DNA from 2 places in the Kiloniella antarctica genome. Region 1 is predicted to be linked to the other one. Evidence: predicted binding sites of a transcription regulator. Region 1 holds the regulator's gene; the other holds the start of a gene.

What was found. The regulator HrcA, encoded in region 1, represses chaperone genes, less so after heat shock. The targets are predictions, from matches to a motif close to GTTAGCACTCNCCNNNGGNGAGTGCTAAC.
Region 2: the regulator HrcA is predicted to act here: its motif matches at 1,463-1,491, upstream of groES (co-chaperone GroES).

The regions. Positions count from the first base shown of each region.
Region 1 is NZ_JBHUII010000001.1:918,759-921,953, forward strand. It holds gene ACFSKO_RS04355 (alpha-ketoglutarate-dependent dioxygenase AlkB family protein) at 1-514, shown strand, start outside; gene grpE (nucleotide exchange factor GrpE) at 575-1,216, opposite strand; gene hrcA (heat-inducible transcriptional repressor HrcA) at 1,284-2,315, opposite strand; gene ACFSKO_RS04370 (helix-turn-helix transcriptional regulator) at 2,631-3,195, opposite strand, start outside.
Region 2 is NZ_JBHUII010000011.1:250,904-254,098, forward strand. It holds gene hfq (RNA chaperone Hfq) at 1-43, shown strand, start outside; gene hflX (GTPase HflX) at 70-1,395, shown strand; gene groES (co-chaperone GroES) at 1,561-1,848, shown strand; gene groL (chaperonin GroEL) at 1,898-3,195, shown strand, end outside.

The sequences.
Region 1 (3,195 bases):
AATGCCAAGTACAGGAAAACCTTTTTCTGTAAAAATGACAAACTTTGGTTCTCTAGGATGGGTTTCGGATAAAAATCAGGGTTATCGCTACCAAGCAACACATCCGTCAACAAAAAGTCCCTGGCTACCCATTCCCGATATTTTATTGAAACTTTGGAATGACCTTGCAGACTATCCTGAAGAACCAGAATGTTGTTTATTAAACTATTACCACAACGAAAAATCAAAAATGGGCCTGCACCGTGATGAAGATGAAGAAGATCAAATCGCGCCAGTATTTTCTTTATCACTTGGCGATACCGCCATGTTTAAAATCGGTGGCTTGACTCGAAAAGGACCATCCAATTTTATTAAACTCGCATCTGGAGATGTTGTCATACTTGGAGGGAAAGCGAGAAAAGCTTACCATGGTGTTGATCGGATTCTTCATGGCTCAAGCCAGCTTTTAAAACATGGCGGCAGAATCAATCTCACCATGCGAAGAGTAACGCCTCCTAAGATCCACACCCTCTAGGACACAAAAAAAGCCGATACATAATATGTATCGGCTTTTTCAAATCATCAGCAAAAATATTTAAGCTGTTGTATCTACTTTTTCCGCACCGGCAGCGGGGCCACCCTTGGCAACACCAACACGAGCCGGACGCAACAAACGATCATGGAGTCGGAAACCAGGCTGAATAACCTGAACGATAGTACCTTCAGGCTGAGAAGGGTCTGGAACTTCGAAAAGAGCTTCATGGCTATGAGGGTCCATTTTAGCACCAAGAGCTTCTACTTCGGTAATGTTATGACGGCTAAAAACTTTCAACATTTCGCGATTGGTCATATCAATGCCATCACGTAAGTTCTTAAGATCCTCATTACCTTCTGCGGTTTCTTCAGACACAGACAACAATGCGCGTTGCAAATTATCCATCACACCGATCAGGTCCGTCACCAATTTTTGTGGTGCATATTTTACGGTATCTTCTTTTTCCCGACGTGTACGACTGCGAAGGTTTTCCATTTCCGCCATAGTCCGCAACAATTTGTCGGTTAGCTGTGCATTTTGAGCATCAAGTTCTGCAACTCTAACAGCATCAGAAGTACCAGCCTCTTCGACAACGTCTTCAGACGTTTCGCCTTCGGATGTTTCCTCAGCGACCAGATCGTCAGGAATCTGATCTTCGGCAACACCATTTTCTTCCGGATTTATCTTTTCCGCTTCGGTCATTTTCCGTAAACCAATCTATATCTTAAGTTACCATCTTCTGGATATCACAAGATTTCAGCCTTGATATTTATCCAACCATTCGACCAAGTATCTTGGCGGTATAATCCACCATGGGAATGATCCGCGCATAGTCTATTCGTGTAGGACCAATGACGCCGATCGCACCAACCACTTGTTGACGAGTATTTTTATAAGGAGCCATTACTACAGAACAACCTGCTTGGGCAAATAAATCATTTTCTGACCCAATAAAGATCTGCACACCCTCTGCAGTTTTTGTCATCTCCAGCAATCGGACTAACGATTCTCGTTTTTCAAGCGCAGAAAATAGATGGCGTACCCGATCTAAATCTTCAAGAGCATTTATATCTTCCAGAAGCTGCGCTTGCCCTCTTACGATTAAAGCTCCGTGGGAGCTGCCATTAATATCCTCTGCCCAGGTTGCCAAACCAAGCTCAACTACCTTTTGGGATAATTCATCCAGCATCACCTGATGGGCCTTGAGTTCAGCGTGAATCTCAACAATGGCCTCTTCCAACGTCCTTCCAATTAATCGAGCAGACAGAAAGTTCGAGGCTTCAACCAAGGCCGAAGGCGGCAATCCCAGGGGAATATTCACGACCCGATTTTCGACAGAACCAGAAGCCGTAACCATCACAACGAGCGCTCGACCCGGAGCCAAAGATACAAATTCAATATGTTTAAGAGGTTCTGAAAGCTTCGGCGCAACGACAAGACCAGCACACTGCGATAGCCCTGACAGCATCCCTGTAGCTTCTTCCAGTAACTGAGGCATTGATTTACCGCCCGCAGCGCACTGCGCTTTGATATGTGATCTTTCGTCTTTACTCAAATTTCCGTGTTCAAGCAATCCATTTACATAGAGGCGAAGCCCAACATCAGTTGGTAACCGTCCCGCAGACGTGTGACGTGAAAATAACAACCCCATATCTTCTAGGTCTGCCATCACATTTCGTATCGTCGCAGGGGACAGATCCAAGCCCAATTTTCGGGAAAGAGTCCGTGATCCTATCGGTTCACCCGTTTCAACATAGGCATCCACAACGAGACGAAAAATCTCTCGAGATCTATCGCTCATCCCCGACGCGTCTACGGGTAGCAAGGAGGTATCGTTAAATTTGGCCACGTTATCCTTAAACCTTTATTTCTGACACGTTGGAACCAAACGGATTAACATCCGAGACGAATAACTCAGACAAAATTCACATTTAGATGTAGGGACGATCCAAGCAGTGTTCAATGCCGTCATCTCCATAGATGTATCCTTCGGAACGCCCTTAAGACAAACTCTACTTATGACCTTATCGAATATATTATACCATGGGTATCAAAATCACTCAGTCCATCCGCTGAACACCAAATAACTACCAAATTTGTGAAAATTGGGAACGCTTCAGTTTAAGGATTTAGGTCGAATAGTATAACTACATCTCCGGCCCCCTTCGAGAAGGTACTCTACCCTCTCCACTATAGCATCAGGACCAAGAACTGTGCGAAATATAGATAATTCTGCCCGGCAAAAGCCTTGGCACACCGTCGCTGCAGTACAGATGGGACAGTGATTTTCAACAAATAAAAAGCCACCTTGACCATCTTCTTCTACTTCAGCCATATACCCTTCTTGTTCACGTAACCTGACAAGTTGAGCGACTTTGACCTTAAGAGGTGACGCAGCAGACATAGCCTCTTGGTAAAGCTTTAAAGTTTGATCTTCTCTGTGGGCAACGAGTTGCTCAACACCCTCATCGCCAAAGACAGCTCTGGCACTTTCGATAAGGTCTTTTGTCAGTAATGCGTGCGAATCCCCGAATTTATTATGGGATAATGTCGTCAATTCCCAACTTGTAGCTGGCCGACCGGCTCCTTTAGGTTTTGATGCGATCAAAGGTGTTGCTGCGATCATTCCCATCTCATTCATACGTTTGAGATGTTGGCGCATACCTATAGCCGTTATGTTT
Region 2 (3,195 bases), on a different contig from region 1:
CTTTGATCCTGGTAAGGACGAAGAAGGTGGAGCAGCATCTTAAGCCCATTAGGGTTTGGTTGAATATATATGGGTTCTCAACAAACTGACGGTGGCGTGGATCGAGATAAAAAGGTTCGCGCCATTGTACTTCATCCTGAACTAAAGAAGTTTTCGAGCTCTTCTCGGACGCCTGAAGCGCGACTAGAAGAAGCGTACGGTCTTGCGCTCGCAATTGATCTCGAAATCGTCCTTCACGAGGTTGTCAAAGTCTCACGGCCAAAACCTTCGACGCTTTTTGGTTCAGGGATTATTGATAAATTTCATGAGTACATCCATGATAACGAGATTGAAGTTGTTATTGTGGATACTGCTTTAACGCCTGTGCAACAACGTAATTTGGAGAACGGCTGGGAAGCGAAGGTTATTGATCGTACTGGCTTAATTCTAGAAATTTTTGGCGAACGTGCACGTACAAAAGAGGGCAAGCTTCAGGTTGATCTTGCCCAGTTAAGCTATCAAAGATCCAGACTGGTTAGGTCATGGACCCACCTTGAGCGGCAAAGAGGTGGTGCCGGGTTTATGGGGGGGCCTGGTGAACGTCAGATCGAAATTGATAGGCGTTTAATCGATGAGAGAATTGTTCGCCTGAAAAGTGACTTGGAGCTAGTTAAAAAAACACGTGAACTGCATCGGTCTGCGCGTCGTAAGGTACCTTTTCCTATTGTATCTCTTGTGGGATATACAAACGCCGGAAAATCGACGCTTTTTAACCGTTTAACGCATTCAGATGTGTTTGCAGAAGATCTTTTGTTTGCGACTTTGGATCCGACCATGCGGCGCGTTACACTGCCGTCTGGGCGTGAAATTATTTTATCGGATACCGTAGGATTTATATCAGAGCTACCCACTGATCTTATTGCGTCGTTTCGGGCGACTTTGGAAGAGGTTCGTGAGGCAAATGTTCTTGTTCATGTTCGAGATGTATCTCATGAAGATACGGATGCTCAAAAAGAAGATGTGAAATCTGTCCTTAAGGATCTCGAGCTTGATCAAGATATTCAAGACAGCATGATTGAAGTTTGGAATAAATCAGATCTTTTGTCAGATGAGACTAAAACCTCTCTTGAGATACAATCCAGTAATAATCAAACGACCTTGTTGTGTTCAGCAATAACAGGAGAAGGTTGTGATGATTTCTTGGATATGGTTGAGCAGTTGCTTGATGCTCAAAATTTGGTTTATGAATTTGAAGTGCCTTATAGTGATGGTGCGGCGTTATCCTGGCTACATGATCATGGAAATGTTATAGAACAGAAACATCATGAAGATGGGGTCTGGATCTCTATCTCAATTTCGCAAGCCGACGCTGATAAATTTACCAGCAAGTTTGATATTCTTCCCGATATCGATTAATCCCAAAAAAAGTTAGAATTATTTAGGCCGTCTGGTTGACATCAGCCTACCTGCATTCTATATGCCTTTTAGCACTCGTTTAGTGAGAGTGCTAATAATTGTAAAAACTCTCACTGACAGTGCCCCGAATTTATTTTAATAAGCTTACTCTAACGGAGTTGATCTATGAGCTTTAAACCTCTTCACGACCGGGTCGTAATCGAGCCACTAGACCAAGAAGAAAAAACTTCTGGTGGAATTATCATCCCAGATACAGCTAAAGAAAAGCCAATGCAGGGCAAAGTTACTGCTGTTGGTAGTGGCGCTCGTGGTGATGACGGTAAAGTTGTTGCTCTTGATGTTAAAGAAGGCGACACCGTTCTTTATGGCAAGTGGTCTGGTACAGAAGTCAAGCTTGATGGCAAAACACTGCTGATCATGCGTGAGTCCGACATTATGGGCATTCTTCAATAAGATTTGGCCTCAGCCAAACAGGTCCCTAAATTAAAGGAAATAAAAGATCATGTCTGCTAAAGATGTAAAATTTGGTACTGACGCCCGCGACAAAATGCTTCGCGGTGTTGATATCCTTGCAAATGCTGTAAAAGTTACGCTTGGTCCTAAAGGCCGTAACGTTGTTCTCGACAAATCTTTTGGTGCTCCACGCATCACTAAAGATGGTGTTTCTGTTGCCAAAGAAATCGAACTTGCTGACAAGTTTGAAAACATGGGCGCACAGATGGTTCGTGAAGTTGCTTCAAAAACCAACGACGTTGCTGGTGACGGCACAACAACTGCGACAGTTCTAACGCAAAGTCTCGTTCGTGAAGGCGCAAAAGCTGTTGCAGCCGGCATGAACCCGATGGACGTTAAACGCGGTATGGATCTTGCTGTTAAGACAGCTGTTGAACACCTTAAAGGTTCTGCGAAACAGATCTCTACTACTGCTGAAGTTGCTCAGGTTGGTACAATCTCTGCTAACGGCGAAACTGAAATCGGCAACATGATTGCTGAAGCAATGGAACGCGTTGGTAAAGAAGGCGTTATCACTGTTGAAGAAGCAAAATCTCTTGCAACTGAACTTGACGTTGTTGAAGGTATGCAGTTCGACCGTGGATACCTTTCTCCATACTTCGTAACGAATGCAGAGAAAATGGTTGCTGATCTCGAAGCTCCATACATTCTTCTTCACGAAGCAAAGTTGACAAACCTTCAGCCAATGCTTCCTCTTCTCGAAGCAGCTGTTCAGTCCGGTCGTCCGCTACTGATCATTGCTGAAGACGTTGAAGGCGAAGCGCTCGCAACTCTTGTTGTGAACAAACTTCGTGGTGGTCTGAAAATCGCAGCTGTTAAAGCTCCTGGTTTTGGTGATCGTCGTAAAGCAATGCTCGAAGATATCGCGGTTCTAACTGGTGGTACTGTTGTTTCAGAAGATCTTGGTATCAAGCTGGAAAACGTTACTCTTGATATGCTCGGTACTGCTAAGCGTGTTAACATTTCCAAAGAAGAAACTGTTATCGTTGATGGCGCTGGTGAGCGTGAGCAGATCGAAGGCCGTTGTGCTCAGATCCGCGCTCAAGCTGATGATACTTCTTCAGATTACGATCGTGAAAAACTGCAAGAACGTCTCGCCAAACTAGCTGGCGGTGTTGCTGTTCTTCGTGTTGGTGGTTCTACTGAGATCGAAGTTAAAGAACGCAAAGATCGTGTTGAAGATGCTATGAACGCAACACGTGCTGCTGTTGAAGAAGGTATTGTTGCTGGTGGTGGTACTGCTCTGCTTGCTGCGGTTTCTTCTCTTGCCACTCTTAAAGGTGATAA